Regions from separate parts of the Mesorhizobium sp. WSM4806 genome, predicted to be linked through region 3. Evidence: predicted binding sites of a transcription regulator. Region 3 holds the regulator's gene; each other region holds the start of a gene.
What was found. The regulator PhoB, encoded in region 3, activates phosphate uptake and scavenging genes when phosphate is short. The targets are predictions, from matches to a motif close to TGTCATNNANCTGTCAT.

Region 1: the regulator PhoB is predicted to act here: its motif matches at 4,593-4,609, upstream of ugpB (sn-glycerol-3-phosphate ABC transporter substrate-binding protein UgpB).
Region 2: the regulator PhoB is predicted to act here: its motif matches at 5,060-5,076, upstream of olsB (l-ornithine N(alpha)-acyltransferase).

The regions. Positions count from the first base shown of each region.
Region 1 is NZ_JBVVQZ010000018.1:108,371-115,668, forward strand. It holds gene AC0L2M_RS25355 (threonine/serine dehydratase) at 1-285, opposite strand, end outside; gene AC0L2M_RS25360 (ArsR/SmtB family transcription factor) at 336-638, shown strand; gene lysA (diaminopimelate decarboxylase) at 714-1,982, opposite strand; gene AC0L2M_RS25370 (hypothetical protein) at 2,035-2,241, opposite strand; gene argH (argininosuccinate lyase) at 2,310-3,710, opposite strand; gene tlpA (thiol:disulfide interchange protein TlpA) at 3,745-4,431, shown strand; gene ugpB (sn-glycerol-3-phosphate ABC transporter substrate-binding protein UgpB) at 4,672-5,982, shown strand; gene ugpA (sn-glycerol-3-phosphate ABC transporter permease UgpA) at 6,066-6,950, shown strand; gene ugpE (sn-glycerol-3-phosphate ABC transporter permease UgpE) at 6,959-7,298, shown strand, end outside.
Region 2 is NZ_JBVVQZ010000010.1:89,514-96,811, forward strand. It holds gene AC0L2M_RS16865 (RsmD family RNA methyltransferase) at 1-71, shown strand, start outside; gene AC0L2M_RS16870 (TrmH family RNA methyltransferase) at 72-923, shown strand; gene lspA (signal peptidase II) at 938-1,438, shown strand; gene acuI (acrylyl-CoA reductase (NADPH)) at 1,492-2,481, shown strand; gene AC0L2M_RS16885 (ATP-binding protein) at 2,674-4,962, shown strand; gene olsB (l-ornithine N(alpha)-acyltransferase) at 5,128-6,015, shown strand; gene AC0L2M_RS16895 (trimeric intracellular cation channel family protein) at 6,109-6,741, opposite strand; gene grpE (nucleotide exchange factor GrpE) at 6,861-7,298, opposite strand, start outside.
Region 3 is NZ_JBVVQZ010000013.1:4,283-11,580, forward strand. It holds gene AC0L2M_RS19815 (sugar ABC transporter permease) at 1-1,096, opposite strand, end outside; gene xylF (D-xylose ABC transporter substrate-binding protein) at 1,238-2,278, opposite strand; gene AC0L2M_RS19825 (ROK family protein) at 2,542-3,789, shown strand; gene phoB (phosphate regulon transcriptional regulator PhoB) at 4,059-4,748, opposite strand; gene phoU (phosphate signaling complex protein PhoU) at 4,765-5,472, opposite strand; gene pstB (phosphate ABC transporter ATP-binding protein PstB) at 5,508-6,323, opposite strand; gene pstA (phosphate ABC transporter permease PstA) at 6,336-7,298, opposite strand, start outside.

The DNA of each region.
Region 1 (7,298 bases), on a different contig from region 3:
GCCAAGCCGCATGGCGGCGTAGGCGACCGCGGCACCATGATTGCCGCCCGATGCCGCGACGACGCCAGCCTCGGGAACCGGCCGCTCGAGAAGATTGGTGAAGGCGCCGCGCGCCTTGAACGAGCCGGAATGCTGCAGGCATTCGAGCTTCAGGTCGACGCTAAGAGGCGGGCGGCCGAAATCGGCCATGTCGACGCGCAGCACCGGCGTGTGGCGCACGAAGGGCCGGATGCGCGGCTCCATTGCGGCGATGCGTTCGCGGGTGATGCTATTGCCGTTCAGCATGGTCTGCTCCCAAGGGTTGACATCACTTAGTAACTTAGCAAAATGACTAAATGCAAGAGGTTGATGTCTTCAAGGCGATCGCCAACGAGCGCAGGCTGCAAATCCTCGATTGGCTGAAGGATCCGCGCGCGCATTTTACGCCGCAGACCGATGGCGATCTGGTCGAGGACGGCGTCTGCGCGCTGCTGATTGCGGAAAAGCTGGGGATTACCCAGGCGACGCTCAGCGAGCATATGCGGGTGCTGACCCAGGCTGGCCTTCTGCGCAGCAAGCGTATCAAGCAGTGGACGTTCTATCGCCGCGACGAAGGCAGGATCGCCGAGACCAGGGCGCTGATTCAGCACCGGCTGTAGCGCCGCAGACGATCTATTCTTGTTTGACCATGATCCTTTCCGAAAACCGGTTCTCACTTTTTCGGGATCATGGGTCTATTCAAGCCAATCGGGCAGCGAATCCAGGCCGATCAGCTCGTCATAGGTCTGGCGCCGGCGCACGACATGGAAACGGTCGCCGTCGACCAGCACTTCAGGCACCAGCGGCCTGGTGTTGTAGGTGCCGGCCTGCACCGCGCCATAGGCGCCGGCGGTGGCGACGGCGATCAGGTCGCCGGCCTTCAGCCGCGGCAGGTCGCGGTCGAGGCCGAGATAATCGCCGGCCTCGCAGACCGGGCCGACCACGTCGACCGTCATGCGCGGCGCCGCGGCCGGCTGCTGCACCACCGGCTTGATGTCATGGAAGGCGTCATAGAGCGTCGGCCGGATCAGATCATTCATCGCGGCGTCGACGACCAGGAAATTCCTGGCGTCGCCCTCCTTCACGAAGATCACCTGGGAGACCAGGATGCCGGCATTGCCTGATATCAGCCGGCCCGGCTCGAACATCACCTTCAGCCCGAGCTTGGCGACGTGCTTCTTGACGATCTGAGCATAAGCGTCCGGCAGGGGAGGCGGGCTGTTGTCGACGCGGTAGGGAATGCCGAGGCCGCCGCCGAGGTCGATATGCTCGATGGCGTGCCCGTCGGCGCGCAGCACGCCGACCAACTCCACCAGCAGCGCAAAGGCGTCGTCGAAGGGCTGCAACTCGGTGATCTGGCTGCCGATATGAGTGTCGATGCCGGTGACCTTGATGCCAGGCAGCTCAGCTGCGCGGGCATAGACCTTTCGCGCCTTCTGCCAGGGAATGCCGAACTTGTTCTCGGCCCTGCCGGTGGAGATCTTCTTGTGGGTCTTGGCGTCGACATCCGGATTGATGCGCAGCGAGATCGACGCGACCTTACCCAGCGCCGTGGTGCGGGCCGACAGCAATTCAAGTTCCGGCTCGGATTCGACGTTGAAGCACAAAATGCCGGCCGAGAGCGCAAAATCCATTTCGCGCGCGGTCTTGCCAACGCCGGAAAACAGGATCTTGCTGGCTGGAATGCCGGCGGCCAGCGCGCGTCGCAATTCGCCTTCCGAGACCACGTCGGCGCCGGCGCCGAGTTTTGCCAGGATTTTTAGCACCGCCTGGTTGGAATTCGCCTTCATGGCGTAGCAGACCAGCGCGTCGAGCCCGGCAAAGGCCTGCGCAAACACGCGGAAATGCCTGGTCAGCGTCGCCGTCGAATAGCAATAGAACGGCGTGCCGACGCTTGCGGCGATCTCTGATATCGCCACGTCCTCGGCATGCAGCACGCCGTCGCGGTAGTCGAAATGGTTCACGAGAGTGGTTCCGGAAGTTGGAGCACGATGAGATCGGCCGATCTCATCGGCTCTAGATCAACGGATCGAGAATGAATTTTTTGTCCTCGACCGGTTTTTCCGGCTCCGGCGGCACCGGCTGCTCGGCCTTTTGTGCGTCCTTGCGTGCCTGCACGGCCGCCTCATACGGCGTGTCGAGCCCGGCTTTCCTGCCGCACGCCGTAACGGTCGCCAGCGCCGCCAGCAGCGTCAGCGTCACCAAAATCCTGCTTGCGGTCATTGATCCATCCGTCCGAAACTTTTGCCCGCCGCTTTTAGCCGAGTTTATCCGGCATTGCACCCCGGCAATCACGCCCTGCCGATGTGCTTTTTCCAGTAGCGGATCTGCTTCCTCACTTCCGACGGCGCGGTGCCGCCGAAGCTCGTGCGGCTCTTTACCGAATTCTGCACGGCGAGCACCGAAAACACGTCCGCCGTGATGCCGGGGTGAATGGACTGCAAGTCTTCCAGCGGCAGCCTGTCGAGCCCGATCTTCCTTGCTTCGGCCAGCGCCACGGCGCGGCCGGTGACGTGGTGCGCCTCGCGGAACGGCAGACCGAGGCTGCGCACCAGCCAGTCGGCGAGATCGGTCGCGGTCGCATAGCCTGACCCGGCGGCCTTCTTCATGGCGGCGGCATTCACCGTCATGTCGCGCACCATGCCGGTCATCGCCGCCAGCATCAGGTCGAGCGTCTCGGCGACGTCGAACACGGATTCCTTGTCTTCCTGCATGTCCTTGCCGTAGGTCAGCGGCATGCCCTTCATGACAGTCAGCAGGCCGACCAGATGGCCGGTGACGCGGCCGGTCTTGCCGCGCACCAGCTCGGCGGCGTCGGGGTTCTTCTTCTGCGGCATGATCGAGGAGCCGGTGGAGAATGAGTCCGACAGCCTGACGAAGCCGAATTGCGGCGTCGACCAGATGATGATTTCTTCGGCCAGCCGCGACAGATGCGTCGCGCAGATCGCCGCCAGCCCCAAAAACTCGAGCGCGAAATCGCGGTCCGAAACGCTGTCTAGGGAATTGCGCATCGGCTCACGGAAGCCGAGCGCCCTGGCCGTCTGGTGCCGGTCGATCGGAAAGCTGGTGCCGGCAAGCGCGGCCGCACCGAGCGGGCTTTCGTCCATCCGTTCGATAGCGTCGCGAACACGCGACAGGTCGCGCGAGAACATCTCGACATAGGCCATGCAGTGATGGCCGAAGGTTACCGGCTGAGCCGCCTGCATGTGGGTGAAGCCCGGCATCACCGTTGCCGCATGCTCCTCGGCCCGCTCCAGGAACGCCGTGATCAGACCCTTCAGCGCCTCGGCGACGCGAAAGCACTCGTCCTTGACCCATAGCCTGAGATCGACCGCCACCTGGTCGTTGCGCGAACGGGCGGTATGCAGGCGGCCGGCAGCCGGGCCGATCAGCTCGGCAAGGCGGGCCTCGACATTCATGTGGATGTCTTCCAGCCTGGTCGAGAACTCGAACGTGCCGGCTTCGATCTCTGCCAGGATCGTGTTCAGCCCGTGAGCGATTTTTTCTTGGTCGGCCGCCGAAATAATGCCGGTTTGCGCCAGCATCTCGCTGTGGGCGATCGAGCCTCTGATGTCCTGCGCGTAGAGTTTGCGGTCGAACGAGATCGACGCGTTGATCGCTTCCATGATCGCGGCCGGACCCGAGGCAAAACGTCCGCCCCACATCTGGTTGCTGGCCTTCTTGTCGCTCATCGCTATAACCCGTGCTCCGGAGCAGTTTTAAAAAATGGCAGACGGCAATCGATTTTTCCCGGCCCCGCGCCTCATCCTCGCCGCTTTGGTGGCAGGCGTGCTGGCCGGCGCGGTCGCGGTATATGTCAGCGAAAGCGGTTCTGGCAACAACGCCCCCGCTCAAGTCGCGGTTGGCGACAGCAAGGACGATGTCGCCTGCGCCGCCAAGGCCGACCGCGCCAAGACGGTCGCGGCGGCTGCCACCGGCCAGGTTGCAGCACTTTTGCCGGCCGATCCGCCGCAATCGCTGAAGGGCCTTGCCTTCAACAGCCCCGACGGCAAGCCGATGACGCTCGCCGACCATGCCGGCAAGACGGTGCTGCTCAATCTGTGGGCGACATGGTGCGCGCCCTGCCGCGCCGAAATGCCGGCGCTCGACGCGCTGCAGAACGAAATGGGCAGCGATGCCTTCGAGGTCGTCGCGGTCAATGTCGATGCCGGCGACGACAGCAAGCCGAAGAAGTTCCTCGAGGAGACCGGCGTCGAGGCGCTCGGCTACTACCGCGATTCGACGATGGCGCTGTTCAACGATCTCAAGACACGCGGCCTGGCGCTCGGCCTGCCGGTCACCATGCTGATCGACGGTGAAGGCTGCCTGATTGCCCACATGAACGGCCCGGCAGAATGGTCGAGCCCCGACGCCAAGCGGCTGGTCGAGACGGCGCTCGGCAAGTCGGACTAATGCATGTCGCGCAAAGTGCGCTCTTTAGGAGGCGCCGACGATTGCCGGTCGTCGTCGTTGTTCGATTGGTAAGCCGGCTTTTCAATTGCTTTCCATCGGCTCTCATCTCGAAGCGCACGCCACTTTAAGTGGAAATCAAGTTCATCGGCCTGCAACAAAACCGTTGTCCAATTGTCACGGGCGGCACATATTGGCATTGCGAGAGTGCCCCTTTCGCCAATGACAAACGGGAGATGAAACATGAAGTTCTTCGGCTTCGCGGCCGGTGTCGCCGCCACCTTGACCCTGCTTTCCACCACATCCGCCTTCGCCGTCACGCAGATCAGCTGGTGGCACGCCATGACCGGCGCCAACGCCGAGGTCGTCGGCAAGATCTCCAAGGATTTCAACGCCAGCCAGAGCGACTATGAACTGGTTCCGGTGTTCAAGGGCACCTATCCGGAGACGCTGAATGCCGGCATCGCCGCCTTCCGCGCCGGCCAGGCGCCCGATATCCTCCAGGTGTTCGACGTCGGCACCGGCGTGATGATGGCGGCCGAGGGCGCGATCAAGCCGGTGGCCGAGGTGATGACCGGTGCCGGGATGACCTTCGACAAGAGCCAGTATCTGCCCGGTATCGTCGGCTATTATTCGAAGCCGGACGGCACCATGCTGTCCTTCCCCTACAACTCCTCCTCGCCGATCCTTTACTACAACAAGGATATCTTCCAGAAGGCCGCCCTCGACGTGAACAATCCGCCCAAGACCTGGAACGAGGTGTGGGAAGCCGCCAAGAAGATCAAGACGAGCGGCGCCGCCCCTTGTGGCTATACCTCGACCTGGCTGACCTGGATCCATCTGGAGAATTTCGCGGCGTGGAATGATGTGTCGTGGGCGACCCAGCAGAACGGCCTGGCCGGCGGCGATGTCGAACTCAAGATCAACGCGCCGATTTTTGTCAACCACTTCCAGGCGCTCGCGGATCTCGCCAAGGACGGCACCTTCAAATATGGCGGGCGCACCTCCGAAGCCAAGCAGATCTTCCTCGCCGGCGAATGCGGCATCTTCACCGAATCGTCGGGCGGCCTCGGCGACATCGTCAAGTCCGGCATGAACTACGGCATCGGCCAGCTTCCCTACGACAGCGACGCCAAGGGCGCACCGCAGAACACCACGCCGGGCGGCGCCAGCCTGTGGGTGTTCGGCGCCAAGTCGGACGAGCAATACAAGGGTGTCGCGGCGTTCTTCGCCTACCTGTCCAAGACCGATGTGCAGGAATATCTGCACCAGAAGTCAGGATACCTGCCGGTGACGCTTGCTGCCTACGAGGCGACCAAGAAATCGGGCTTCTATGACAAGAACCCCGGCCGTGAGACACCCATCCTGCAAATGACTGGCAAGGCGCCGACCGACAACTCGAAGGGCGTGCGCCTGCCGAACCTGCCGCAGGTGCGCGATATCCAGAACGAGGAGTTCGAGAAGATGCTGGCCGGCCAGCAAACCGCTCAGCAGGCGCTTGACAACGCGGTTACGCGCGGCAACGCCGCAATCAAGGAAGCGCTGGAGAACTGACGAGATTATCTCGGTTGGTGTCGGTTTGAATATCGCCCACGCGAGTTCGCGTGGGCGTCCCCGAGATAGCGAAGGAAATCAGCCTGTCTCCCCGCGTCGTCTTTCCCAACAAGATCCTGCCCTACCTGCTGGTGGCGCCACAACTCGCCATAACACTGGTTTTCTTCTACTGGCCGGCCGGTCAGGCGCTTTACCAGTCGATGCTCAGACAGGATCCGTTCGGGCTGAGGACCAGGTTTGTCTGGTTTGCCAATTTCCGCAAGGTGCTGGCCGATCCTGCCTACCTCAATTCGATCAAGGTCACCGTGGTGTTCTCGCTTGCGACCGCGATCGTCGCGATGTGCGTGGCCCTGCTGCTTGCGGTCATGGCCGAGAAGGCGGTGCGCGGCAAAGGCCTCTACCGCACCCTGTTGATTTGGCCCTATGCCGTGGCGCCGGCGATTGCCGGCATGCTGTGGCTTTTTCTGTTCAATCCTTCAATCGGCTCGTTGGCCTATTTGCTGCGAAGCCTCGGCATCGCCTGGGACCCGCTGCTCAACGGCACCCACGCCATGATCCTGCTGGTGTCGGCGGCTGCCTGGAAGCAGATCAGTTACAATTTCCTGTTCTTCGTCGCCGGTCTGCAGGCAGTGCCGAAAACGCTAATCGAGGCGGCGGCCATGGACGGCGCCGGCGAGACCAAGCGCTTCTGGACCATCGTCTTCCCGCTGCTCGCGCCGACCACCTTTTTCCTGCTGGTCGTCAACACCGTCTATGCCCTGTTCGATACGTTCGGCATCGTTCATGCCGTCACCGGCGGCGGGCCGGGCAAGGCGACCGAGACGCTGGTCTACAAGGTCTACAATGACGGCTTCGTCAATCTGATCCTGGGCGACTCGGCGGCGCAGTCGGTCATCCTGATGGCAATCGTCATTGCGCTCACCGCTATCCAGTTCCGCTACGTGGAACGCAAAGTCCATTACGGCTGAGGGCAGCGATGATCGGCCAGTCTCCGCTCCGCACCTTCATCGCCCATGCCGTGCTGATCCTCGGCATATTGATCGTGGCTTTCCCGATCTACTACACGTTCGTTGCCTCGACGCACACGCTGCAAACCATCCTCAGGCCGCCGCTGCCGCTCTTGCCCGGCGGCCAGCTCTGGAACAACTACAGCGAGGCGCTGTTCGGCGGCATTGGCCGCATCGGCGGTGTCAGCGTCGGCCAACTGCTCCTCAACACCACGATCATGGCGCTCGGCGTTGCGGTGGGAAAGATCTGCATCTCGATCCTGTCGGCCTACGCGATCGTGTTCTTCCGCTTTCCCCTGCGCATGACCT
Region 2 (7,298 bases), on a different contig from region 3:
AACTGATTATCCGCGAGAAATCCGCCGGCCGGGCGCTGTCCACCTCGCTGTTTTCGCGCTGGGTGGCCTGAATGAGCGAGCGGCACGCCGGCGCGCCAGGGCAGGTGAAGGAAGTCACCAGCCTTGCCAATCCGTTGATCAAGGACATCAAGGCGCTCTCGCTGAAGAAATACCGCGACCAGCAGAACGCATTCATGGCCGAGGGGCTGAAGCTGGTCATCGACGCGCTCGACCTCGGGTGGTCGATCCGGACGCTGGTCTTCGCCAAAGCCGGACGCGGCAACGCGGCGGTCGAAAAGGTCGCGGCACGCACGGTTGCCGCCGGCGGCACCGTGCTCGAAGTTTCGGAAAAAGTCCTCGTCGCCATCACCCGCCGCGACAACCCGCAAATGGTGGTCGGCGTCTTTTCGCAAAAGTTCCTGCCGCTGAAGGACATCCGCGCTCAAGACGGCGATGTCTGGGTGGCGCTGGACCGCGTGCGCGATCCCGGCAATCTCGGTACCGTCATCCGCACCGTCGATGCCGTTGGCGCCAAGGGCATCATCCTGGTCGGCGAGACCACCGATCCTTTTTCCGTCGAGACCGTGCGCGCCACGATGGGTTCGATCTTCGCCGTGCCGGTCGCCAAGGCGACGCCGGAAGCCTTCCTTGCGTGGCGAAAAAGCTTTCCTGGCCTGGTTGCCGGCACACATCTGAAGGGTGCGGTCGATTACCGTTCGGTCGACTTTTCCAAAGGCCCGGTGCTGCTGATGATGGGCAACGAACAGCAGGGCCTGCCCGAAAGCCTGGCCGAAAGCTGCGACAGATTGCTGCGGATTCCACAGTCCGGTCGGGCCGATTCGCTCAATCTCGCGGTGGCCACCGGCATCATGCTGTTCGAGATCCGGCGCGGCGCGCTGAAACTTGCCCCGGAGGGCGCCTGACCGTGACATCCCGAATGGTGAAATCCCCAACGGCAAAATCCTGGTTGCCCTACGTCGTGCTGGTCGCCGCCGCGGTGACGCTCGACCAGTGGGTGAAATATCTGGTCGAGACCGGCCTCCCTTTTCAGGAAAAGGTCGATCTTGTCCCGTTCCTGGCATTGTATCGCACCTACAACACCGGCATCGCCTTCTCGATGTTTTCGTCCTTCGGTGACACCGGCCTGGTGGTCATCGCCGCTTTCGTCGTCGCTTTCGTGCTCTATCTCGCGGCCCGAACTCCGCCCGGCCACGTGCTTACCCGCATCGGCTTTGCGCTGATCGTCGGCGGCGCGCTCGGCAATCTGTTCGACCGCGTTACCTATGGTCACGTGATCGACTACATCCTGTTTCACACCCCAATATGGTCCTTCGCCATCTTCAACCTCGCCGACGCCTTCATCGCGGTCGGCGCGGTGGTGGTCGTCCTCGACGAACTCATTGGTTGGCGGCGTGAGGCCAAGCCCTCAAGCGATTGACCTGGCCTTCTGCCGCCATACAGTGTCCCATTCAAGAAGCCCGAGGAGAAGACATGCCCGAAACCTTCAAAGCCATCCTCGTTTCGCGCGACGCCGAGAAGAAGCAGTCGGTCGCGATCACCGACCTTACCGAAGCCGACCTAATGGAAGGCGACGTCACCGTCGCCGTCGAGGCGACGACGGTGAACTACAAGGACGGCCTCGCCATATCCGGCAAGGCGCCGGTGATCCGCCGCTGGCCGCTGGTGCCGGGCATTGATTTCGCCGGCACCGTGATCTCGTCCTCCCATGCCGACTGGCGCACGGGGGACAAGGTCATATTGAACGGCTGGGGCGTCGGCGAGACGCATTTTGGCGCCTATGCCGAGCGCGCCCGTGTCAGGGGCGACTGGCTGGTGCCGCTGCCCCAGGGCATGAGCCCGCATGATGCGATGGCGGTCGGCACGGCAGGTTACACAGCCATGCTTTGCGTTATCGCGCTGGAACGGCACGGCATCGTGCCGGAACGCGGCCCCGTCGTGGTGACGGGCGCGGCCGGCGGCGTCGGCTCGGTCGCGGTTTCGATTCTGTCCAGCCTCGGCTATCACGTCACCGCCTCGACCGGCCGCAGCGCTGAAAGTCCATACCTGACCGACCTGGGTGCTTCGGAAGTGATTTCGCGCGACGAGCTTGCCCAGCCGGCAAAGCCGCTCGCCAAGGAACGCTGGGCCGGCGGCGTCGACGCGGTCGGCAGTCACACCCTGGCCAACGTCCTTTCGATGACCTCCTATGGCGGCGCCGTCGCCGCCTGCGGCCTGGCCGGCGGCATGGATCTGCCGACGAGCGTCGCCCCGTTCATCCTGCGCGGCGTTTGTCTGCTCGGCATCGATTCGGTGATGGCGCCAAAAACGGTCCGCATGGAGGCGTGGCGCCGCATCGGCACGGACCTCGACCTCCAGAAGCTCGCCAAACTGTCCACGACCATTGGCTTCGATGGCATCATCGACGCCGCGCACGATATCGTCGAGGGCAAGGTCCGCGGTCGCGTGGTGGTGGACATGTGAGCTCTTCCTTCTCCGGTTTTTAATGCATGTCGAGCAAAAGTATGACCCAGGGTGTGCAGCGGTGAAGCGCCTCGCATGAGGCCGGCCAAACGCGACGCGCTTCAGGAGCGGAGAGGCAAAAACCGCGCGACCGCTAAAATTCGAACGATCCGCGGCAATTTTCCATAATCTCTGTCTGGCAAGGGTTTCCGCATGGTCACGGAATCCGGCATCAGAGAAACAGAGAGCGCCGAAAACGTCGACGGGATCGGCCCGGAGGCGCCAAGCCGGCAGCATATCGCGGCGCCGCCACTGGCGCCTGAATTGCCCGCCGCCAATCGCGAAGGCCTGCCGTTCCTGATGCTCGTCGCCATCGTCGTGCTGGCGGGCCTGTCGCATCTGACCGGCGCGCCGATCTTCATCACCGTCGGGCTTTTGTCGACTGGCATGGCAGGCCTTGCCGTGCATCTGCGTGCCAGGCGCACGGCGCGCCGCACGGTTGCGCTGCTTGGCGAGACCGCAGCGCGCAGCCGCGCCGAGGTTGAGAGCCTGGCCGACCGCGTGTGGGAGATGCAGGAGAGCGAGGAACGCTTTCGCGGGTTGATCGACGCGCTTGGCGATCTCGTCGTCCATCGCGACCGTGACGGCCACATCGTCTATGCCAACAAGGTTTTCGCCGAGCTTGTCGGAGCCGACCAGCGCGACCTTGCCGGCAAGGCCCTGGCCGACCTCGGCATCGACGTCGGCATCGTTCCCGATGCCGCTTTTTCCGATCATGAATGCCTGAGCTCCACCGACGTCGCCATTAGAACACCGAGCGGCCCGCGCTGGTTCTCATGGATCGAACTGTCCGTGCGCGACAAGGAGAGCGGTGCTGTCTCGCATCGCGCCATCGCCCGCGACATTACCGCCCGCAAGCACGCCGAAACGTCGCTGATCACCGCCCGCGAGCGAGCCGAATATGCAAGCCAGGCCAAATCGCGCTTCCTCGCCACCGTCAGCCACGAGATCCGCACGCCGATGAACGGCATCATGGGCATGGCCAAGCTGCTGGCGGACACCGGGCTCTCGCCGCAACAACGGACCTATGTCGGCGCCATCTCGACCTCGGCCAGCGCGCTGCTGGCGCTGATCGAGGACCTGCTCGACTATTCCAAGATCGAGGCCGGCCGCTTCGATCCCGAACCGCAGCCAATGTCGGTGCGCGAGATCGCCGACAACATCGTAGAACTCCTGGCGGCGCGTGCCTTCGCCAAGAACATCGGCCTTGGCTGCCATGTCGAACCCGACGTGCCGCAGATGATATCAGCCGATCCTGGAAGAGTCAGGCAGGTGCTGCTCAACCTCATCGGCAACGCCATCAAGTTCACCGACAGCGGCGGCGTGTTGGTGAGCATCGCTCGTGCCCGCACCGAAACCACCGACCGCATATGCTTCACCGTCACCGACACCGGTCCCGGCCTGCACGAGGACGACCTGGAGCGCATCTTCGAGGAATTCGAACAGGCTGACGGCACGTCGACTCGCGCGCATGGCGGCGCCGGGCTCGGTCTTGCCATCTCCAGGCGCCTGGTGATCGCCATGGGCGGCACGATCTCGGTGTCGAGCCAGCTCGGCCAGGGTTCGGAATTCGTCTTCGAAATCCCTGCAATATCGGCCACCGAGCCGCCGCAGAGCCGTCGGGATGCGCTGTCAGGGCGGCGCGCCGTGATCCTGTCGAAGAACGCCATCGAGGCCGACGCCATCGCCCGCACCATCCGCGCCAATGGCGGCAAGGTCGATCTGGCCACCACCGCCGCCCAGGCAGCGTCCTTCGCCGAAGGCTGCGACGCGCTTTTGGTCGATGCGGCCATGGAGGAAGGCGACGGCAGGTTGCTCAAGCGCCTTCGCCAGAGCGGCTTTGCCGATTGCGAGGCGATCACACTGATCGCGCCAACCGACCGCGGCATGCTGGGCGAGTTCCGCGCCAGCGGCTACGCCACCTTTCTGGCAAGGCCGGTGCGTGGCGAAACGTTGCTTCGCGTGCTTTTGACCAGCAGCGTGCCTGCCCTCACCCAGCCGCAGCCGGAAAAGCGCGGCGCACCAACCGCCCGCGCCATTGGCGGCCGGCGGCGGGGCCTGTCCGTGCTGATCGCCGAGGATAACGACATCAACGCCATGCTTGCCCGTGCCACGCTGCTAAAGGCCGGGCATCGCGTGAAACTGGTCGGCAACGGCAAGGCCGCCGTCGAGGCCATCACCGGCACCGACCACAAGTACCGCTTCGACGTGGTGCTGATGGACCTGCACATGCCTGTCATGGACGGGCTGGACGCGATCGCCGCCATCCGCCGGCACGAGGAGGAAACCGCCGTGTCGCCGGTTCCGATCATGGTGCTGTCGGCGGACAGTCAGGAAACGACCCGCCACGCAGTGCTCGCCCATGGCGCCAGCGGCTTCGTCACCAAGCCGCTCGACCCCGACGCGCTTGTCCATGCGGTCGAGGGTCACGTGGCCGCTTGATCCGCCGGCTGACCTTGCCTGGCTTACCTGCAGAACATAGCCGGTTGAAGGGTTGCCCAGCCGACGAAGTATTGCCGGCAGGGTCGTATCACGGTACTGTCACAATCCTGTTGCACCTACGCCGTATCCCCGTGCCAAGAGGGATGGCTCGAAGGAGAATCACTCGTGCATACAGTTATGCCGGAATGTGACGCTCGGCCGAACGCCAGGGGTGCTTTGCTCACCGGGCGCAACGTCGATGCTGTCATAAAAGGCGAAGCGCTTGGCCGTATCGGCAACCTCGAAGTGCGGCTCGCACGCAACGAGGCCGAGATCGCCGCCGCGCAGGAAGTGCGCTACCGGGTGTTCTATGACGAGCTCGGCGCCAAGAAAACCCTGTTTCAGGTGCAGGACCGCCGCGACGCCGACCATTTTGATCCGCTCTGTGATCATCTGCTGGTCTTCGACACCTCGCTGTCCGGTCCCGAGCATCGCCGCATTGTCGGCACCTACCGCCTGTTGCGGCAGGAGATCGCGGCAGCGGCCGGCGGCTTCTATTCCGAGGGCGAGTTTGAGCTGACCAATCTTATCGCCCGCCATCCCGGCCAGCGTTTCCTCGAGCTCGGCCGCTCCTGCGTCTTGCCGGAATACCGCTCGAAGCGCACCATCGAGGCGCTCTGGCAAGGTATCTGGGCCTATATCAACCACTATGGGATCGGCGTGATGACCGGTTGCGCCTCGTTCCCCGGCACCGTGCCGGCGGCACACGCCGAAGCGCTGACCTATCTCGCCCATCACTGCCGGACGAATTCGGCCTGGGACGTGCGCGCCGTCGCCGGCCGCTACTGTTCCATGGATTTGATGCCGATCGAGGCGCTCAACGCCAAGGCCGCGATCGCGGCGATGCCACCGCTGGTCAAGGGCTATCTGCGCGTCGGCGCGCGCATCGGCGACGGCTGCGTCATCGACCGCGAATTCTCGACGGTCGACGTGTTCGTGGTGATGCCGGTCAAGGAGATCGGCGCCCGCTACGTCAGCTATTATGGCGGGGAAGCCCAGCGCTTCGCCGCCTGAGATTCCAATGAGTAGCGAATAGGGAGTAGCGAGTAGCGGGAGTTCCGCCAATTCGCTGCGGATCGTTGTCCCTATTCGCTACTCGCCCTCATTTCACGGAATATCTTCCGGCCGCCGGCCGGGCCGGCTCTTGTAGGACGGAAAGGCCCAGCCGAACTTAAGCGCGCCGCCACGCACGCAGAAAGCGGCTATGAAGCCCACCAGGCCCGAGGCGAGCGGCGGCAGTCCGGCGAGATCGCCTGTTGTAAACAGGATGGCGCCCGCAAGGGCGGCGGTGACATAGATTTCTGGTCTCAAGAGCACCGAAGCCTCACCGGCCAGCAGGTCGCGCAAGATCCCGCCGAACGTGGCGGTGAGCACGCCGGTAACAACGGACACGACCGGCGAGCCGGTGATGGCCAGGCCCTTGGCGGCACCCATCACCGAAAACGCGGCGAGGCCGACGGCGTCGAGCCAGAGCAGTAATTTCCAGCGGGATTCGAGACGGTGCGCCCCGAAAAAGACAAGCATCGCCACCACCGCGCAGATCAGCACATAGCCAGAGTTGGTAACCCAGAAGACCGGCAGATTGAGGATGACGTCACGAAACGTGCCACCGCCGATGCCGGTGACGCTGGCCAGGAACAGAAAGCCGATGATGTCGAGCTGCTTGCGCGAAGCGGCCAGCGCACCGGTCGCCGCGAAGACGGCGACACCGGCATAGTCGAGAAGCTCGATCGGGTTCAAGGGCATAGCGGAGTAGGAGAGCGGGTGAATAGGGATGTATGAATAGCACGAAGCCGTACGATTGGTACGGCTCCTTTACCCTACTGCCCCTACTGCTCCTACTGCCCTATTCCCTTAACTTACGCATCCTTCTCAGCTTGCTCATTCACCGGCCCTGGCTCGACCGGCGCTTCGCTTGCCACATGCTTGGGACCGCCCTTGGCAACGCCGACCATGGCCGGCCGCAACACCCGCTCACCGATCGAATAGCCTGGCTGCACGACCTGGACCACCGTGTTGGCCGGCACCTCCGGATTGGGCACCTCGAACATCGCCTGATGGAAATTCGGGTCGAATTTCTCGCCTTCCGGCTCGAGCTTCTTCACTCCGTGCCGCTCGAGCGCCGATAGCATGGCGCGCTCGGTGAGCTCGACGCCCTCGATCAGTGACTTCAAACCGGCATCACCTGACGCCTTGGACTCAGCCGGGATCGCATCCAGTGCGCGGCGCAGATTGTCCGATACCGACAGCATGTCACGGGCGAAATTGGCAACCGCATAGGCGCGTGCATCGTGCAC
Region 3 (7,298 bases):
TGCCCAGCGCATTGGTCGCCGCATTGAGGCGGGCCGAAGCAATTGCCGCGCTGATCGCGGCCAGAACGCCCATGATCATGAACACTTTCATGGTCACCCAGCGCGTGTTGATGCCGGCGAGTTCCGCCGCTTCCGGGTTGCCGCCGATGGCAAAGACGTAGCGGCCGAAACGGGTGCGCCGGGTGATGAAGGTCATGACGATGCCGACTGCGACCGCGATCAGCACCGGTATGGCGATGCCATGGGCGAGGAACAGCCCGCCTTCGGGGATGGTGATGCCGTTCCGCTGGGCGTATTGGCGAACGATGCCGATCGGCCAGGGGTAGGAATTGGCGATCCAGACGGCGCCGAGGATGGCGGCGCAGGCGACAACACCAAGCAGGCTCTCCGCCCAGACCGGGCGCAACGGAAACTTGAAGCGCTTGCGCTGCGACCGGCCGTTGAGCAGCATCAAGGCGACGGCCACACAGGCGAGAATGCCGACGATCCAGCTCGCGGTCGCCCCGATCGAGCCACGCGGCCCGCCACCCATCAGCTGGAACGTGGCATCGAGCGGCGCGACGGTGCGCCCGCTCGTCATCAGCCACGCCATGCCGCGCCAGATCAGCAGGCCGCCCAGCGTCACGATGAAGGCCGGAACCTCGAGATAGGCGATGATGAAGCCCTGAAGCGCGCCGATCATGAGGCCGAGCGCCACGCCGGCAGCCAGTGCGATGACCCATATCCAGGGATTTCCAAGCTGGAATCCCATGACGCGGATGAGGAATTCTGCCTGCGCAACGCCCATCACCATGCCGATGACGCCTTCGACGGAGCCGACCGAAAGATCGATGTTGCGCATCACGATGACCAGCACCATGCCGGTCGCCATGATCGCGACCGAGGAAGTCTGCACCGACAGGTTCCAGAGATTGCGCGGCGTGAGGAACAGCCCGCCCGACAGGATGTGGATTCCAACCCAGATGATCAGCAGCGCGCCGACCATGCCGAGCATGCGTATGTCGAGCTCGGTCGCCTTGAGGAAGCGGCCGAAGGGGCTGAGCTCGGATTCACGCGCCCGATCAGCAACCGGCGTGTTGGAAGTCGTGTCGGTCATGATGTCCTCCCACCGTTGCCGTCTGCCGCGGATGCCGGAAGCAGCTTAGAAATTACCCGCGAGACGCGGAAAAACAACTCTTTTGAAAAAAACGCCGCGGCGTGAAGCCGCGGCGTTTCAGGTTTTTTTGGCGAAGGCGGATCAGTTGCAGACCGGGACGGTGCCCGCCGCCACGCCGGCGCAGACCTCTTCCTGCTTGATCCAGCCGGCGTCGATGACGACGTTGAGATTGTCCTTGGTGATGGCAACCGGCGTCAGGAACAGCGACTTGACGACATTGCCGCCCGGCGTGGTGAAATCCTTGACGCCGGCAATGTCTGTCATCGGCTTGCCGTCGGCCAGCTGCGAGGCGATCTCGGCGGCGTTCTTGCCGAGCTCGCGCGCGTCTTTCCACACCGATACGGTCTGTGTGCCGAGCGCGATACGGTTCAGCGCGGCATGGTCGCCGTCCTGGCCCGAAACCGGGACGGATCCGGCCAGGCCTTGCGCCGTCAGCGCCGCGACGACGCCACCGGCGGTGCCGTCATTGGCGGCAACCACCGCATCGACCTTGTTGTCGTTGGCGGTCAGGAACTGTTCCATGTTCTTCTGGGCGTTGGCGGGAAGCCAGCCGTCCGTATAAGCCTCGCCGACATTCTTGATCTTGCCGCTGTCGATGGCATCCTTGAGCACTTCCATGGAACCGGCGAACAGGAAATCGGCATTAGGGTCGGCGCCCGAGCCCTTGATGAAGACGTAATTGCCTTCCGGCGCCACCTTGAACACTTCGCGGGCCTGCATGCGGCCGACTTCCTGGTTGTCGAAGGTCAGATAGAAGACGTCCTTGTTCTCGATCAGCCGGTCATAGCCGACGACCGGAATGCCTTCGTCCAGCGCCTTCTGCACCGCCGGACCGATGGCCGAGGCATCCTGCGCAAGGATGATCAGCGCGTTGGCGCCCTGCGAGATCAGGCTTTCGACGTCGGTCAGCTGCTTGCCTGGATTGGACTGTGCGTCAGCGGAGATATATTTGTCGCCGTCGGCCTCGATCGCCGCCTTCATGGCGGCTTCGTCGGTCTTCCAACGCTCTTCCTGGAAGTTCGACCACGAAACGCCAATGACCTTGTCCTTGGCCTGCGCGGCCGACGCGAGCGTCAGCGACATGGCGACCCCCGCCAGAATGGCGGCTGCGAATCTCTTCATGATATTCCTCCCTGCGCCGCGTAGGGCGCGACCAACTGGCCCGAAGGCCGGCACAAAGGCTCTATTTTTTCGAGCCTCGAAAAAATACTGGTCCAACGCGGAAGCACTGTCAACACCAATTCTGATGGATTTTGACGTCCTGTCGGGCTTTTTTTCGAGGCTCGGAATAAATAATGACAGCCCCTTCTGCTTCTGCCAGTATTTGTCCGGCATACCGACGGCTTCCGATTCATGAGCGGCCGCGGCAATGAGGAGGAAAAAAAATGTCGGTGGGAATCCGTCATGACGATCTGCGCCGGCGCAACCGGGCGATGGTGATTTCGGCCGTGCGCCGGGCAGGCCAGCCGTCGCGGACCGAGATCGCCGCGACCACCGGCCTCAGCCATTCGACCATATCGGCGATCTCTGCCGACCTGATCCAGGAAGGCATCCTGGCCGAGAGCAAGGCGAGCGAGACGGTTTCGTTGAAACGCGGCCGGCCGCAGGTCGGCCTCAGCCTCAATCCGCAAGCCGCTGCGGTGTTGGCCGTCGTGTTGTCGCTGAATTTCCTGTCGGTCGCCGTCATCAATTATGCCGGGCAAGTGGTCGCCGAGGAACAGCGCCGGCTGGACACGCTGACCATGTCGCGTGACGCGCTGATCGACGAATGTGTCGCCATCGTCCGGCGCCGGCTCGAAGATCCCGACCTCGATGTCCAAAGCGTCGCCCGCATCGCGCTGGCGATCCAGGGCATCACCGATTCCCACGCGCGCGCCATGTTGTGGTCGCCGATCACGCCGCAGACGAACATCGCCTTCGCCGACATTCTGGAACGCGAGTTCGGCATCCCTGCCATCATGGAGAACGACTGCAACATGATGGCCGTGGCGCTGCGCTGGCGCCACCCGGATCGCTACCGCGACGATTTCATCGCCATCCTGCTCTCGCACGGCATCGGTATGGGGCTGGTGCTGAAGGGCGAGCTGTTCACCGGCACCCACTCCTCAGGCGGCGAATTCGGCCACATGATCCATCGGCCGGGCGGCGCGCTTTGCCGCTGCGGGCGGCGCGGCTGCGTCGAGGCTTATGCCGGCAACTACGCCATCTGGCGCAACGCAAGGCTGTTGAGCGAGAACGCCGAGCCGGTCGCCGATGTCAGCGACGCCGACATGCGGGCCTTGGCGGCCCGGGCGCGCGAGATGGACGGACCGGAGCGCGAAGCCTACCGCAAGGCCGGCGAGGCGCTCGGCTTCGGGCTCGGCAGCCTGTTTGCGCTGATCGATCCGGCGCCGGTGGCCATGGTCGGCGCCAGCGCTGCCGCCTTCGACCTGATCGAGCCGGCCCTGCGCGAGGCCATCGCCCAGACCGCCGGCGGCCAGCATTCGGGTTCGATTTCCTTCGACACCGAGCCGAACGAGCTGCCGCTGATCCGCGAAGGTTGCGCCATGCGGGCGCTAAGCTTCGTCGACCAGGAGATTTTCGCGCCGAGCATCCAGGCACGAGCCGGCTCGGTCGGAAAGAACGTGGCTTGAAGGATTCCCGGGTCGCGACTTGGGGTGTGTTGAGATTCAGGTCAGGCCGAGTCGAGAATGGTGGGTTCCGAGAACCGGAGCGGAGCGTACTTTTGGGTACGTGAGCCCGCGCATGACCCCGAAATCGAGATCGATTTCGGAAAGGTCGTGCGCAAAATCAAAGTTCTACAGCGTCCTTTGCGTGCCCAACAGGGCGCGCGGCGCTGTAGGTAAGCGCAGGAAGCCGCCGTTCGCAGGCCGGCATCACCTGAATATCAGCACATCCCTAGCTAGTCTTCCCTGATCGCATAGCCGGCGCCGCGGATGGTGCGGATGACATCGGGCATGCGACCATTGTTGACCGCCTTGCGCAACCGGCCGACATGGACGTCCACCGTGCGCTCGTCGATGTAGATCGTCTCGCCCCAGACATTGTCGAGCAACTGACTGCGCGAGAAGACCCGGCCCGGGTGGCGCATCATGAATTCGAGCAGCCGGAATTCGGTCGGCCCGAGCCGGATCTCGCTCTTCTTGCGATAGACCCGGTGCGATTCACGATCGAGCATGATGTCGCCGACCTTGAGCACGCTGGACAGCACTTCCGGCTTGGCGCGGCGCAGCAGCGCCTTGACCCTGGCCATGAATTCCGGTGTCGAGAACGGCTTGACCAGATAGTCGTCGGCTCCGGTCGAAAGGCCGCGCACCCGGTCGCTCTCCTCGCCGCGCGCGGTCAGCATGATGATCGGCAGCCGCTCGGTTTCGGGGCGCACCCGAAGGCGCCGGCAAAGCTCGATGCCGGAAACCGCCGGCACCATCCAGTCGAGCACCAAAAGATCGGGCACGTTTTCCTGCAGCCGGATTTCGGCCTCGTCGCCGCGCGTCACCACCTCGACCTGATAGCCTTCGGATTCAAGATTGTAACGGAGGAGGACGCCCAGCGGCTCTTCATCCTCCACCACCATGATGCGCGGCGCGATCATCGGCCGGTCACTCCTGTCATGTCGCCGGCGCCGACATCGTCGTTTCGTCGAGCTTCGGGCGATCCGCCGGCAATTGCTGCCCGGTCACGACAAAGTAGGCGTTTTCGGCGATGTTGGTGACGTGATCGCCGATACGCTCGAGATTCTTGGCGCAGAACAGAAGGTGCGTGCAGGCGGTGATGTTGCGCGGATCCTCCATCATGTAGGTCAGGAGCTCGCGAAAAACCGCCGTGTATTTCACGTCGATCTTCTGGTCGTCGGCGCGCAGTTCCTTCAACGCGCCGGCATCGCGCGACACATAGTGCTCGACCACGCCGCGCAGCTGCACAAGAACGAGGTCCGCCATCGCGTCGATACCGTGCGACAGATTACGCGGCGTCGCGCTCTGCCCGACTGCGCTGACCCGCTTGGCTATGTTCTTGGCCAGATCGCCGATGCGCTCGAGATCGCCCGCCATGCGGATTGCGCCAACCACGGCGCGCAGATCCTGCGCCATCGGCTGCCGCTTGGCGATCAGCGTGATGGCGCTGTCATCGAGTTCGCGCTGCCGCGCATCCATGATGGCGTCGTCCGAGACGACGCGCTGCGCCATCGCATTGTCCGACGCAAGCAACGCGCGGATCGAGGCCGCGACCATTGCGGCGGCGAGCTCGTCCATGTCGCGGATCAGCCGGTCGATGTGCTCCAGTTCCTCGTCGAAAGATGCGACGGTGTGTTCACCCATGGTGCTGTCCTCGTGTTCGAAATTCGCCGGACCGCTCAGCCGAACCGGCCGGTGATGTAGTCCTGGGTGCGCTTGTCGTCGGGGTTGGTGAACATCTTGTCGGTCGCGCCCTCCTCGACCAGATAGCCGAGATGGAACATCGCCGTGCGTTGCGACACGCGCGCCGCCTGCTGCATCGAATGGGTGACGATGACGATCGTATAGTTCTGGCGCAGTTCGTCGATCAGTTCCTCGACGCGGGCGGTGGCGATCGGATCGAGCGCCGAACAGGGCTCGTCCATCAGGATCACTTCCGGCGACACCGCGATGGCGCGCGCGATGCACAGGCGCTGCTGCTGTCCGCCGGACAGTCCGGTACCCGACTCGAGCAGGCGATCCTTGACCTCGTTGAACAGGCCGGCCTTCTTCAGGCTCGATTCGACGATGCCGTCCAACTCGGCCTTGCTCCTGGCCAGGCCGTGGATGCGCGGACCGTAGGCGACGTTTTCGTAGATCGACTTCGGAAACGGATTCGGCTTCTGGAATACCATGCCGACGCGAGCTCGCAGCTCGACGACATCGATTTTCGGATCGTAGACGTCCTCGCCGTCGAGCGTGATCTTGCCGCTCACCCGCGCGATATCGATGGTGTCGTTCATTCGGTTCAGGCAACGCAGGAACGTCGACTTGCCGCAGCCCGATGGCCCGATCAACGCTGTCACCTGATGCTCGCGGACATCGAGATCGACGTCGAACAGAGCTCGCTTCTCGCCGTAGTGAACAGAGACCTTTTCGCCCTTCATCTTGATCGAAGGGGCGTTGGTTGCGCTGCTCAGTTTCTGCTCGACGCCGGCTTCCGTCATGATGTTCATATCCTCTACTCCTTACCAGCGCCGCTCGAAGCGCCTGCGCAGTATCACCGCGATGGCGTTCATGATGACCAAAAACACCAGCAAAATCAAAATCGCCGCCGAAGTCTTCTGCTGGAACCCCGCTTCCGGGAAATCCGCCCACATGAAAATCTGCACCGGCAGGATCGTCGCGGGATCGGTGAAGCCGCCGGGAATGTCGACGATGAAGGCGACCATGCCGATCATCAGCAACGGCGCGGTTTCGCCGAGCGCATGCGCCATTCCGAGGATGGTGCCGGTCATGATGCCCGGAATCGCCAGTGGCAGGACGTGATGGAATACGGTCTGGACCTTGGACGCTCCGATGCCAAGCGCCGCCTCGCGGATCGAAGGCGGCACGGCGCGCAGCGAAGCGCGCGAGGCGATAATGATGATCGGCAGGGTCATCAGCGCCAGCACCATGCCGCCGACCACCGGGGCTGAGCGCGGCATGCCGAAGAAATTCAGGAATACGGCAAGTCCAAGCAGGCCGAAGACGATCGAAGGCACCGCCGCCAGATTGTTGATATTCACTTCGATCATCGTCGTCAGCCGGTTCTTGGGCGCAAATTCCTCAAGATAGATCGCCGCTGAAACGCCGATCGGGAAGGCGATTGCGAGGGTTACGATCATGGTCAGGAACGATCCGACGACCGCGCCCCAGACACCAGCCAATTCCGGCTCGCGGCTTGCGCCGGTGAAGAAGAAGATCGAGTTGAACCGGCTTTCGATCAGGCCGGCGCTCTTCAGCGTGTCGAGCCAGACGATCACCTTGTCCGAAATCTTTCGCGATGCTTCCGGCGTCTCGATGACGCGCAGGAATGCCTGGCCGCTCGCGGCGGGCGCCGTGCTGTCCAGCGCCTCGATCACCGTGCCTTTTGCGATCACCGTGCCGTTGGCCGCAGACGACAGCGAGGTCAGCTTGACCGTGCCGCCATTGAACGCGACCAGCAGCGA